3 regions of the Pseudoalteromonas simplex genome follow, and region 2 is predicted to be linked to each of the others. Evidence: predicted binding sites of a transcription regulator. Region 2 holds the regulator's gene; each other region holds the start of a gene.
The links. The regulator sigma-54, encoded in region 2, starts transcription at its own class of promoters, with help from an activator protein. The targets are predictions, from matches to a motif close to GTTGGCACGNNNNTNGNNT.

Region 1: a site for sigma-54 is predicted at 3,520-3,538, ahead of flgJ (flagellar assembly peptidoglycan hydrolase FlgJ). Genes of this name have one in related genera too.
Region 3: a site for sigma-54 is predicted at 1,309-1,327, ahead of IRQ78_RS10590 (BON domain-containing protein). Genes of this name have one in related genera too.

Annotation. Positions count from the first base shown of each region.
Region 1 is NZ_JADILN010000022.1:4,044-8,738, reverse strand. It holds gene IRQ78_RS20260 (flagellar basal body rod protein FlgF) at 2-766, shown strand; gene flgG (flagellar basal-body rod protein FlgG) at 788-1,576, shown strand; gene flgH (flagellar basal body L-ring protein FlgH) at 1,592-2,275, shown strand; gene IRQ78_RS20245 (flagellar basal body P-ring protein FlgI) at 2,288-3,382, shown strand; gene flgJ (flagellar assembly peptidoglycan hydrolase FlgJ) at 3,576-4,544, shown strand; gene flgK (flagellar hook-associated protein FlgK) at 4,558-4,695, shown strand, end outside.
Region 2 is NZ_JADILN010000018.1:17,110-21,804, forward strand. It holds gene rapZ (RNase adapter RapZ) at 1-304, opposite strand, end outside; gene ptsN (PTS IIA-like nitrogen regulatory protein PtsN) at 305-757, opposite strand; gene hpf (ribosome hibernation promoting factor) at 761-1,048, opposite strand; gene IRQ78_RS19725 (RNA polymerase factor sigma-54) at 1,075-2,571, opposite strand; gene lptB (LPS export ABC transporter ATP-binding protein) at 2,678-3,403, opposite strand; gene lptA (lipopolysaccharide transport periplasmic protein LptA) at 3,400-3,921, opposite strand; gene lptC (LPS export ABC transporter periplasmic protein LptC) at 3,911-4,465, opposite strand; gene kdsC (3-deoxy-manno-octulosonate-8-phosphatase KdsC) at 4,462-4,695, opposite strand, start outside.
Region 3 is NZ_JADILN010000004.1:280,766-285,460, forward strand. It holds gene IRQ78_RS10570 (methyl-accepting chemotaxis protein) at 1-42, shown strand, start outside; gene IRQ78_RS10575 (hypothetical protein) at 27-236, opposite strand; gene IRQ78_RS10580 (hypothetical protein) at 287-469, opposite strand; gene IRQ78_RS10585 (YqaE/Pmp3 family membrane protein) at 491-649, opposite strand; gene IRQ78_RS10590 (BON domain-containing protein) at 707-1,273, opposite strand; gene IRQ78_RS10595 (LiaF domain-containing protein) at 1,604-2,263, shown strand; gene IRQ78_RS10600 (VOC family protein) at 2,803-3,219, opposite strand; gene pmbA (metalloprotease PmbA) at 3,349-4,686, opposite strand.

The sequences.
Region 1 (4,695 bases), on a different contig from region 2:
TATGGACAAAATGGTCTACATTGCCATGTCGGGTGCTAAGCAAAGTTTGCGAGGTCTTGAGCTCAAGGCCAACAATCTTGCTAATGCTAACACCACTGGCTTTAAAGCTGATTTTGCACAAGCTCGCTCTATGCAAGCCTTTGGTGAAGGTCTGCCATCTAGGGTGTTTGCAATGCAAGAACGCCCAGGATCTAATATGGAATCGGGTGGTTTTGTTGAAACTGGCCGTGAGCTTGATATCGCGATGAGCGACCGTGGTTGGTTGAGCGTACAAGATGCATCCGGCAATGAGGCGTACACCAAAACTGGCACATTAAACATTACTCCAGATGGCGCATTGATCACCAGCCATGGCCGTCAAGTAATTGGCGAAGGTGGTCCAATCATTTTGCCATTGCCTATTGAAAAAGTTGAGTTTAGTGAAGATGGCGCTATTCAGGTTCGCCCGCAAGGTGCGCCTGCTAACTTTTTGGAAGTGGTTGATCGCTTAAAAGTGATTGAGGCTGATAACACTCAGCTTGAAAAAGGCAATGACGGTTTATTTCGACCAAAAGAAGACATGTTGGTCAATGACCTTTGTGGCTTTTGTGACATTTCACCTAACGTAAAAGTATTGTCGGGAACGCTTGAAATGTCGAACGTAAACCCAGTGCATGAAATGGTCGATATGATCAGCAATCAACGCCAATTTGAATTACAAGTTAAATTGATGAAAACAGCCGAAGAGCTCGATGAGCGTCAAGATCAGCTGTTACGCATTGTTTAAGATGACTGAGAGGGTAGAGTTATGAATCCTGCATTATGGATCAGTAAAACCGGGCTTGACGCCCAGCAAACCGATATTTCGGTGATCTCAAATAATCTCGCGAATGCCAGCACGGTAGGCTACAAAAAAAGCCGCGCCGTATTTGAAGATTTACTATATCAAAACATTAACCAGCCAGGTGGCCGCTCGTCGCAAGACACTGAAATGCCGTCAGGCTTAATGCTTGGTGCCGGTGCCAAAGTGGTTGCTAACCAAAAGAACTTTTCACAAGGTAATATGCTTACCACTGAAAATTCATTGGACTGGATGATCTCAGGCCCAGGTTTTTTTGAAGTGCAATTACCAGATGGCAATATTGCCTATTCACGTAATGGTCAATTCACGACTGACGAAGATGGTCGCATTGTAACTTCCGGCGCGGGTTTTCCATTACAGCCAGAAATGAACGTACCAGACGATGCACAATCAATTACTGTTTCACAAGACGGTGAAGTATCAGTGCGTATTTCAGGTCAAGCAGAGAACGTGGTCATCGGTCAGCTCACCATTAGTGATTTTATTAATCCATCGGGTCTTGAGCCTATGGGGCAAAACTTATACACAGAAACCGCTGTGAGTGGCGCACCTGTGCAAGGTAATCCTGGTATCGATGGTTTAGGCACTGTGGTTCAAGGTTCCCTTGAAACCTCTAACGTGAATGTAACGGAAGAGCTTGTTAACTTGATTGAAACGCAACGAATTTATGAAATGAATTCAAAAGTGATTTCAGCGGTTGATGAAATGCTTAGTTACATCAATCAGCAACTTTAATGGGTAGGAGGCAGCATGCGTAATATTATCTTAGTCACATCAGTAGCATTGATGCTGGGTGGTTGTATGACAACGCAAAATCATCATGTGGTTCAGGATGACCCTTACTATGCGCCTATGTATCCGGAACCAAGTACTGAACAAGTGGTACCAACAGGTTCGTTGTTTGATAGTTATTCGGCAAATGACTTGTACTCAGATAAAAAGGCATTACGCGCCGGCGATATCATCACTGTTAAATTGCAAGAGTCTACCCAAGCAACTAAAGCGGCAAAAACTGAAACCGACAAAGAAACAGATGCTAGTTTAGACCCTGTTATTGGGCTTGGCGGAAACCCGGTTAACATTGGTGGCGACAGCATTCAGTTTGGTATTGGCTCAGGGGCATCGTTTAAAGGCGATTCAAAGTCTAACCAATCAAATAGCTTATTTGGTGATATTTCTGTCAATGTGATGCGTGTTTTACCGAATGGGAACTTGGTTATTCGTGGTGAAAAATGGCTCACTTTGAATACTGGTGAAGAATTTATTCGCCTAGAAGGTTTAGTTCGTCCTGAAGATGTGCAAGCAGATAACACGGTAACTTCCAATCGTATTGCTAATGCGCGAATTCAATACTCAGGTAAAGGGCAAATTCAAGAAACGCAAAGTGCAGGTTGGCTGTCTCGTTTCTTTAGTAGTTCGCTTTTCCCATTTTAGAGGAATAAAGTCATGAATGGGTTTAAATACATCATCGCTCTTTGCTTAATTAGCCTGCAGTTTTCTGCACAGGCTGAGCGAGTCAAAGATGTATCTATGGTTGAGGGCGTACGCTCTAACCAATTAGTGGGGTATGGTTTGGTTGTCGGTTTGCCTGGCACAGGTGAACAAAGCCGATTTACTCAACAAAGCTTTAAAGCCATGTTAAATGGTTTTGGTATCACCTTACCAGATAGCTTAAAACCTAAAATCAAAAATGTTGCCGCTGTGGCTGTGCATGCAGAGTTACCGGCATTTAGAAAACCGGGTCAAACCATTGATATTACGGTTTCGTCTATTGGTAGTGCGGGTAGTTTACGTGGTGGTACCTTATTACAAACCTTTTTAAAAGGGGTTGATGGCAATACCTATGCGATTGCACAAGGCAGCTTAGTTGTAGGTGGTTTAGGTGCGGAAGGGGCTGATGGTAGCCGTGTAATTATTAATACACCCACTGTTGGTCGTATTCCAAACGGTGCCATTGTAGAGCGTGCTATTAAGAGCCCGTTTATGCAAGGTGACTATATTACCTTTAATTTAAATCGCCCAGATTTCACAACAGCAAAACGCCTAGAGCAAACGATTAATGATTTAGTGGGGCCTGACAGTGCTCAGGCAATTGATGCAGCGTCAGTGCGAGTGTTAGCACCGCGTGATGCATCTCAACGTGTTGCGTATTTATCTACCCTTGAAAACTTAGAGTTTAAGCCTGCAGACACAGCAGCAAAAATTATTGTTAACTCCCGCACTGGTACAATTGTGATTGGCAAAAACGTGAAGCTACAGCCTGCGGCAATAACTCATGGTGGTTTAACGGTTACGATTGCTGAGCAGCAAAATGTGTCACAGCCAAATGCTTTAAGTGATGGTGAAACTACCGTTACCAATCAAAGTATTATTGATGTGAACGAAGATGATTCACGTGCTTTTGTATTTAATCCAGGTGTTAATCTTGATGATCTCGTACGCGCAATCAATGAGGTCGGGGCCGCACCGGGTGATTTAATGGCAATCCTTGAAGCTTTAAAAGAAGCGGGGGCGATAAACGGGCAACTGGTTATCATTTAAATTAAAACGCGCTTTCGAGCGCGTTTTTTGTTTCTATAACCTTTAATCCTTCAGTGTATAAACATCAGCCAAAATCTTGGCCCTGAAGTTACTCCATTCCTGTATCAGTTATTAGCTACTCATTTATAAAGCTTTTTATTGGCGCAATTTTTGCATTTTAATTTTCATTATTAACTATTGTGTCAAAAAGCTGATGGATACTAATCATCTCGACAAGCAAAACTTTTTTGATTTAGGCAACTTAGACTCGTTACGTCAAAGTGCTCTAAAAAGTGATGCCTCTAGCGATGCGTCAAAAGAGGCGCTGAAAAAAGCGGCGGCACAATTTGAATCTATCTTCACTCAAATGCTGCTGAAAAGCATGCGTAAAGCAAATGAAGCGTTTGAAGATAAAGATAGCCCATTTAATTCAAGCGGCGTTAAGTTTTTTGAAGAGATGCATGACCAACAGTTATCGGTTGAGCTTTCATCAAACGGCTCGCTGGGTCTAGCTGACTTAATTGTTCAACAACTCTCGCCAGATGGTAAACAGTTTACTCCAGGTTCTGTGCTTAGAACGACGGCTGAGTTCGACAGTGATAAGCGCGCAACCGGTGCAACGAGCGACAGTCACAAGATTAAAGCTGAGCCAAAAGCTGTTGCAGATACAACAGCAAACGAGCAAACAGAAAACCGCTTTGAAGATGCTGAGTCTTTCATTAGCTCTGTTTGGGAACACGCTAAAAATGCTGCACAGAAAATTGGCTTAAACCCAGCTGTGATGGTTGCTCAAGCAGCCCTTGAAACAGGTTGGGGTAAACACATCATCAGTAAAGCTGATGGCACAAGTAGTAACAACTTATTCAACATTAAATCGGATAGGAGTTGGCAAGGCGATAAAGCGAGCAAAGTCACACTTGAGTTTGAACAAGGTGTGCCAGTTAAAAAGCAAGCAAGTTTTCGCTCTTATCAATCGATTAAAGACAGTGTGAACGATTTTGTGGATTTTTTAAATGAAAACCCACGTTATCAAGAAGCACTTAATAATACCGCAGAACCTGCAGCCTTTTTAGATTCGTTACAAAAAGCAGGCTATGCAACTGATCCAAATTATGCCGATAAAATTAAGCAGGTATTGAAGCGCGTTGAGCTTCAAAGCGTCGCTGCTTCATTGGTACGTTAAGGAGTAGACCCTGATGTCATTTAGCTTATATGACATAGCAAATGCCGGTGTAAGAGCTAACTCTGAGCTTTTACAAACCACCAGTAAAAACATTGCCAACGTTAATACCGAGGGCTATGTGCGTGAGCGCACTGAGTTCACAACCATGATC
Region 2 (4,695 bases):
AACGGCGAGTTTCAGAAAAGCGCTTAATTAGGGTTTGGTCATCACTATCTAGGTAGAATAGTGTTGGGTTTGCAAAACCTGGCAGGTACTCAAGAATATCATTAAACTCTTGCTGCTCTTTCGGTAAGTTACGTACGTCGATACTGACGGCAATTTTGTCATAATTATCAGAAACACTTCGCACGAGCGAAGGCAGTAGGTTGACAGGAATATTATCAACACAGTAGTAGCCTAAGTCTTCAAGAACTCGTAAAGCGACCGATTTCCCCGAGCCTGAGCGACCGCTGATAATTATTAATTCCATTTATGCCTCTGATGCAATTACTTGAAATAGTTGCTGATCGCTTGTAGCACTTCGCAACTGTTTACAAAAATCTTTATCTTTAAGTCTATCAGCAATTGTTGACAAGGTCTTCAAGTGCAACTGGCAATCGCCATCTGGTACGATGAGTGCCACAAAAATATCAACGGGACGATTGTCTATCGCATCAAAATTGATGGGAGATTCACTGACAATAATAAATGCATGAGGTTCATCAGCACCACTCATTCGACCGTGGGGAATAGCTATTCCTCGGCCGATACCTGTACTACCTAACTTTTCCCTGTTCAGAAAAGCATCTAGGATATCTTGTTGAGATAAATGAGGAAACTGCTGGTGAGCTAACTCGCTAATATACTCAAGAATTCTTTTTTTGCTATTAAAAAGGACCGCAGCTTTGCTGCAGTCCTGATTAGTAAGTGAACTAAGTTTCATAATTTAATGTCGAGCTAATTTCTCTTTATGCTTAATGACTTGGCGATCAAGTTTATCGATCAATGAGTCAATTGCTGCGTACATATCTTGATGTTCTGTAGAAGCGAACAACTCGCCTCCGTTTACATGTAAAGTTGCTTCTGCTTTTTGGCTTAATTTTTCTACATCTAAAATGACATGAACATTATTAATATGATCAAAATGCCTTTCTAGTTTTGCGAACTTAGTGTTTACATAGTCTCTTAATGAATCAGTGACTTCTACGTGACGACCAGTTAAATTTAGTTGCATAAGCATTTTCCTTCTATGTAAAACGTCTAAATCAGACTTTTACGCTGATTAGACGGAGGTATTGCTAGAGACTCACGATATTTTGCAATTGTACGTCTAGCTACTTTAATTCCTTGCTCAGCCAATATATCTGCAATTTTGCTATCACTCAATGGTTTAACCGAGTTTTCTGCAGCAACTAACTTCTTGATTAAAGCGCGAATTGCTGTAGAAGAACACTCACCACCATTTTCGGTGCTGACATGGCTTGAGAAGAAATATTTCAACTCAAAAATTCCCCTTGGGGTATGCATATATTTTTGTGTTGTAACCCGAGAAATCGTCGATTCATGCATTTCGACCATTTCAGCGACATCGTTTAGCACCATTGGCTTCATTGCTTCTGGGCCATGTTCAAAGAAAGCTTGCTGTTGTTGCACGATACAGTTGGTCACTTTTAGTAAAGTATCGTTACGGCTTTCTAAGCTCTTAATAAACCACTTTGCTTCTTGTAAGTGAGAACGAATAAATTGGCTGTCGCTACTTGATTTAACAGAGCGAGACATCGCTGCATATTGGCTATTCACTCTAATTTTTGGCATACAATCTGGGTTTAACTCGACTACCCAGCGGCCTTTCACTTTTTTCACTGATACATCGGGTATGACGTACTCAGATTCTTCGCGTACTATGCTATCCGCAGGCTTAGGATTTAAGCTGTGAATGAGCGTCATCACTTCTTTAAGCTCGTTTTCTTTAAGCTTAGTCTTTTTCATTAAAGTGCGATAGTCGCGACTTGCTAATAATTCGATATGCTCAGATAAAACCATTTTAGTTTCAGCTAAATATGGCGTATTGGCATCGAATTGACGAAGTTGTATACACAGGCACTCTTGTAAACTTCGCGCGCCGATACCAACTGGATCGAATAACTGTATTCTTTTTAAGACAGCTTCAACTTCATCGAGTTCGATTTCTTCTTCATCATTATTTTGATTAAAGCTTTCGACAATATCTTCGCAGCTAACCGTTAAAATACCTGAGTCATCGATAGCTTCAACGATGGCAACGGCAATCGCTTCATCGGTAGGACTAAATGGTGTGAGCTGTAGTTGCCACATTAAATATTCTTGCAGTGTTTCTGTTGAAGCACCTTGGTAAATAGACTCGTCTTCAGGCATTGGCCCAGACGATGTTGATGGGGCGGCACTCATGTACTCATCCCACGTAACATCCATAGCTAAGTCATCGCTAACCGTATCCTTACTCAGAGCATCACTGCTTTCTTGCTCGAATTCGCTAGGTGCTTCGTCGGCAGACGCGCTGACTTGTACATCGTCAGACTCCGCTTTTTGCTCATTCTTACCGATGCTTTCTTCGTTGTAATCCGCTTCTTCCACTTCAAGCAGAGGATTACTATCAAGCGCTTCTTGAATTTCTTGCTGGAGATCCAATGTACTGAGCTGCAACAAGCGAATGGCTTGTTGCAGTTGTGGAGTCATTGTAAGTTGCTGGCCCATGCGCAGCTGTAATGATTGCCTCATGTATCCCTAACAATCCTTTTTAAGTTATCGGTAACGGTGAAGACACTGTTATCGATTTATTGTCATTGTATAAGTCTAGCAGATGCTCTAGTCGGTGGCGTAATGGTTACAGCCTGAATTGCTCGCCTAGATAAACATCACGTACAGTTTGGTCAGCTAATACGTGCTCAGGTGTCCCTGATGCAATTAGCTCCCCATGAGAAACAATGTAGGCTTTTTCACAAACATCAAGGGTTTCTCGAACATTATGGTCAGTAATAAGTACACCAATACCACGATTTTTTAGGTGCTCAATAATTTTCTTTATATCTAACACCGAAATAGGATCAACACCAGCAAAAGGCTCATCTAAAAGGATAAATTTAGGATTAGCGGCTAATGCACGTGCAATTTCAACGCGGCGTCGTTCACCACCTGACAGTGCCATACCTTGGCTATCGCGAATATGTTGAATGCTAAATTCATCTAATAAGTTGTTAAGCGTCTCTTCGCGCGTTGTTTTGTTAAGATCTTTGCGGGTCTCTAATATGGCCATCAAGTTTTGGTAAACTGTTAATTTTCGAAAAATAGACGACTCTTGTGGTAGATAACCAATACCTAAGCGCGCACGGCTGTGCATTGGCAAAAGCGTGATATCGTTATCATCGATGCTTATTTTTCCTTTGTCGCTTGGTACGAGCCCTACAATCATATAGAAGGTCGTTGTTTTACCTGCACCATTTGGCCCTAACAAGCCAACAATACTGCCCGCTTCAACTTCAAGACCGACATTTTTAACCACTTGGCGGCCTTTGTAGCTTTTAGCTAAAAGCTCTGCTTTTAATGTGCTCATGGTTGGCCTTTATCGTCTTTTTTATTTTCTACAGGCACTAAAATAGTGTGTACACGATCTGTTGAGTTTTCGTCTTTTTCTGCGCTGATCAGCTGTTGAGCCATATCATAGGTAATGCTTTTTGCCGTTACTTTTTGACCCGCTTGAGTGACTTCAGCTTCGCCATTGAGTGTTAAGAAGCGTTTCGCAACATCATAACGAACTTCTTCGGCGCTGGCGCTCATCACGGTGCCATCAGCTTGCTTTTCTTCGAAGTAAGCTGGTTTGCCTGTAGCGATAATTAATTCGACTGTACCTTCGGTGTCACCGCCATGTGCCTCAAGTCGCTCTGCTGTAATGCGACGATCACCATGCACGATCTCTACGTTACCTTCGAATATGCCAACGCCATCTTTTAGTTTACCGACTTGGCGATCTGAGCTAATGCTAATTTGAGCGCCTGTTTGCTCGGCAGCTGCGCCCGAAAAGGCAATCAATAAGCTTGGGATCAGGAGTAATTTCTTCAGTTTATTGGTCATAGTATATGGTTCGTGTATGGTTAGTTAACTCAACAATTTCGGCTTTTAAATCGGCTTTTAAGCCTTTACCGGTAATTTTTAAATTCGGTCCTGTTAGTGTTACAGGTTGCTTTGAAAACATCGTCATTTTATCAATGTCGACATTAATATTTTCTGCTTTTATATCTTCGATCATACCGTTATGGGTTAAGTTTTTAGCAACTACATCCCCTTCAAAAATCAGCTGATCATTTTCGTATAAAGTAGCTTCTTTGGCTCTTACTTGCCAAACTTGCTGATCGCTATAAATAGTAAAAATAGGTTGTTCAAAAAAGGTAAACCCTAATTGTTGATACAACTCCATTTTTGCAGCTGCCACTTTATGACTAATTTTACCTTGCTCGTCATAAGCTGTTTGCTTTAGAGCAACGGCAGTGTAATCAGGCGTTGCGATGATCTCGTCTTCACTAGTTATTGTATCAGTTGACAGGTTAAAGTACGGGTACCATAACCACACCATGCAACAGACAAAAACAATACTCAGTAAAATACGGGCTATATTCATGCGCTGGTTCCATCGCTAGTTAACGGCTTGCCGTTTTCTAACATCAGTAAATCAGTTAATTCACGCACAGCTCCAAAGCCACCCGGTAATAATGTGGTGTAATGAGCCAGCTTCTTGATAAGCGGGTGTGCATCGTTTACTGCGACAGCAAAGCCAACTTTTTCCATAACTGGTAAGTCTGGACCATCATCACCAATATAGGCAATCTGTTTATCTGTCAGCCCCAGTTT
Region 3 (4,695 bases), on a different contig from region 2:
GCAGAGTCTCTAAATAAGACAGTAAATCAATTTAAGTTATAAAGATAAATTGCTGAAGTAGTTAAAAACCCGATGTCACCTGAAGATGACATCGGGTTTTTATCGTCAGCCTTCCCTGTTAATCGTGGTGCAACCGCTTTCGCGTGTTCCATAAATTCGTGCCACTGTTGCTTGTTCCATAAAGCAACTCCATTATTGGTCAATCCTTGTTTTGATTGCGTTTGTACTTGTTCCATATAGTCTCCTCCTTACGCTAGCTTCATCCGTTTGGGCTCCAAGCCTAAGCTCAATCCTTGCTGTCATCTCCATTCACCTTATCCATAAAGCGTTGCCATTGTGCGCTACTCCATAACGCCTTGTTACTTCCTTGTTGTCCTTTGTGCTTAGTTACATTATCCATACTGTAAACTCCTTGCGGTTTATCGTCCGTTACTCCTACAGCCCTTCCTTGCTGTGCTCCATTACCCATCCTTGTAGATTAATGCGGTGATTATCGCTTAGCGATGATATACACAGCATGAATCAAACCTGGAATATACCCTAATAGAGTTAAAAGAATATTAATCCAGAACTGCGCACCTAAACCTACCTGTAAAAATACGCCGAGAGGTGGAATTAAAACCGATAAAATAATACGTATTAAATCCATGACTCACTCCTTGAAAAAGATAAGCCCAGCCAAAGCTGGGCTATATAGGGCTTGCTATTATTCAGCAACAATCGTTAATTCATCGATTACTTTGCGAACATCTTCAGCGTTTTCAGCAATGCTTACCGCTAATTGCTTTTCTGCATCAGACTCAACAGTACCTTTTAGTGTTACTACACCGTTGTCGGTATCAACATCGATATCTGTACCACCTACTTCTGAGTTAAATAAATAACGTGTGGTGATTACAGTACTGATTTTTGCATCGGTTAAGTCGCTTTCTGCAGAATCAGCTTTGTCTGATTTCATGTGCTTAGCTTTCATGTTTTTAACAACCGTTAGTTTGTTATCAACAGAGCTAACACCGTCTAGGCTAAGAACCAACTCTTCAGCAAGCTCTTTATCTAATTCGCTATCAACTTTACCTGTAAGTACAACCTTGCCATTCGTTACATCAGTGTTGATGTCAAAGTTGTTAAGGTTTGTGTTCATAAGAAGCACAGTTTCCGCCTTACCATCAATCCAAGCATCTTTACTTTCATTTTCCCAGCTGCTTGCCTGAGCTGACATGCTAGTTGCACCAATTACTAAAGCCGCAATCATAGATTTGTTAAAAGTGTTCATAATCTTTCTCCTTTTGATTAAAGACAGTTTAAGTAATGCGACTATGATGCCAACTATTTATTCTTTAAATTTCAGCAGGTTAAAAACCTATTCAGCGGTGATTTATATTCATTTCGGTAAAGATTTACAAGCTGCTCGGTAAGAAGTTCACGATGTTGCAAAAATAACCATTTAGTTGCTGATTTTATTAATCTGTGGTTAATTTAACGAAATTGCTTATTCGTCTAAAAAGACAACCTCATGATTTATATAGAAATAAAATCTGGCCTAAGCTTTGCTTTGTAATTAATAACTAAAGAATCACCTTTAAAATCACAACAGGGAACTACCATGGCCGTTAAACTTGAAGACCGCCCAATCGATCAAGTAAGAGAAGAAGTCATTGATCAACTCATTTATAACTACAGTCATGCTGTTATTTCAGCCGAAGCATTTGAACGCCGCCTAGATCAGGCAATGGAAGCCACCAGCAACGAAGTACTGGTTGAGCTTGTTGCTGATTTAGATCTGAAAGCGGATATTGACTACAAATCGCAAAAGCATGCGCAATTTAAACCTCACTACAGCCACAGCAGCGACAACGAAAGCCTGCAGCTACGCAGTATTCTGGGCTCAAATGAGCGCAGCGGCCAATGGGTAGTACCAAAAGAAATTCACCTAACCAACTGCTTAGGTTCAATTGAACTCGACTTTAGCGAAGCAATTTTCCAACATCAGCACGTCACCATTTACGTGAACTGTATTTTAGGTAACGATGAAATCTACGTACCAGAACATGTAAATGTGGTATCAAAATTATTTAGCGTAATTGGTAGCGTAGAGAACAAATCAGTCGCCTTAAACAAAGGCCAAGGCCCAACCATCACTATTGAAGGTAATGTATGGCTAGGCTCAGTCGAGATTTCAGTTAAACGTACCATGAAAGAAAAGTTCATCAGCTTCGCCAACAGCCTAAAAGCCAGTTGGAAAGAGATGAATAAGGTGCGGTAAAGTTGTGAGATGCTAGGTGCTAGGTGCTAGGTGCTAGGTGCTAGGTGCTAGGTGCTAGGTGCGAGTTATCGTAGCCGCAGTTTTACATCGCGCAATATAATAAGATAACGCGCGAAATAAATTTCACGCCTACATCAAAGACATTTAATCGCACAAAGAGGTTAAGAGACGCTGCGCTTTAGAGGAAGTAAAAAATGATCTTGTGGTTTACTCATTCTCTTCTCATTCACTTCTCTTTGTGCAAATATTTTCGCGCGAAATAAACTTCACACCTACATCAAAGATAATTAATCTCACAAATAGATAATGAGGCGCTGCGCTTCAGAGGAAACAAGAAAAGATAAATATCACTTCCTCATTCTTTCCTCATTCTCTTCTCTTTGTGCAAATATTTTCGCGCGAAATAAATTTCCCGCCTACATCGTAGGCGTCACGCTTGCTTGGCGCGTCGTAAATACAACGCCATTCCATCAATCAATGCCTGACCTACAAACAACACCGCTCGGCTCAAAACTGACAGCTGATAGCTGACGGCTCCTTCACAAGTCATTATTCCTCTCACTCGGGATATCACTAAAATACTCTACAAACTCAACTTCAAAACCTGCTGGGTCGATGAAATATACATTTTTACGATAAGGATTTTCTGGGCCGTGTTTATCAATTTCATAACCAGCCGAAGCCAGGCGTTCAACTATGGCATTAATATCGTTTGTCACATAGGCAAAATGAGCAAGGCCTACTTGGTGGCCGGCTAAATCACGGTTTTCAGCTTCACCGTTATCGCTTAATGCAAGATATTGGTAATCATCACCAAAGTGCAGCCACTTGCGCGGTTTGCCCGACCATTTGCTATCGCCTTGGCTACGCACACGCCAGTGCGGGAATGCCGCTTTATAAAAGTGCAGCATGGCATCAACATTACTAACAACAAGGTTTACGTGTTCTAAATACATGGTAGTTTTCCTTTTTATTTTTAAACTGCCACCAAGATAAAACCTCAAGTTAAGTTTAGGTAAAGCTTTTTTTCAAATAAAAAAGCCCCACAAACGTGAGGCTTCAAAAATTGAGTAGTTATTGATGAATCAGCTACCAGCAACCTGCATTTGTTCTATCAATACAGAGCCTGTTTGAATACCACCGCGGCGCTCGATGTCGCCACCTAAGCCCACAACGGCTTTAAACATATCTTTTAAGTTACCAGCAATTGTGATTTCACTGACTGGGTATTGGATTTCGCCATTCTCAACCCAAAAACCTGCTGCACCACGTGAGTAATCACCCGTTACAGTGTTCACACCTTGGCCCATAAGTTCAGTTACTAATAAGCCTGTGCCCATGGTTTTTAATAGCGCTTTTAAATCGGAATGAGTTTGTTCAACTAGCCAGTTATGAATACCACCAGCATGACCCGTTGGTGCCATAGACAGTTTGCGTGCTGCATAGCTTGCTAATAGGTAAGTTTGCAGCTCACCGCCTTGAATAATTTCACGGTCTACAGTTTTTAAACCTTCAGCATCAAACGGTGAAGACGCTAAACCTTTTAATAAATGCGGGCGCTCAGAGATATTCACACAATCGCTAAATACTTTTGTACCTAAGCTATCAAGCAAGAAGCTCGATTTACGATAAAGCGCGCCGCCACCAATCGCCGACACTAAATGGCCGAATAATGAGTTAGCAATATCTGCTCTAAAGATCACAGGCACTTTCATAGTACCCAGCTTTTGGCTGTTAAGTTTAGCCAAGGTTTCGGTTGCCGCTTCGAGGCCTACTTTTGCAGCGTCGTTTAAATCATCTTTATGACGTGCGATGGTATAAGCCGAGTCGCGCTGCATTTGCTCGCCTTCTTTACCGATCACCATCGTACTAATGCTATGACGCGTACGTGGGTAACCTGCAATCATGCCATGGCTGTTACCATAAACACGTAAACCTTGGTGAGAAGAAAAACTCGCACCATCTGAATTTACAATGCGCTCATCGGCATTCAGCGCAGCTTGTTCTGCTTGATGACAAAACTCCACACCTTGCTCTGGACTAACTTCCCACGGGTGGTATAAATCTAAATCTTGCGGTACAAATTCAAGTAACTCTTTATCAGCGATACCATTGAATGGGTCGTCAGAGGTGAACTTTGCAATATCAATGGCTTTTTCGACCACTGTACGTAATGTTTTCGGGTTTAAATCAGCTGTTGAAGCAGAGCCTTTGTTGTTACCCACATAAACACTGATACCTAAGCCACCGTCTTGGTTAAACTCTATTGTTTCAACTTCGCCCATGCGCGTGCTGACAGACAAACCTGACGTGCTCGACATCGCCGCTTCAGCCGCAGTAGCACCCAATTTTTTTGCATGCTCCAGTACTTCGCTTACCGCGTCTTTCACTTCAGAAATGTGTTGATAAATAGGATCTTTCATCTTGTGTGT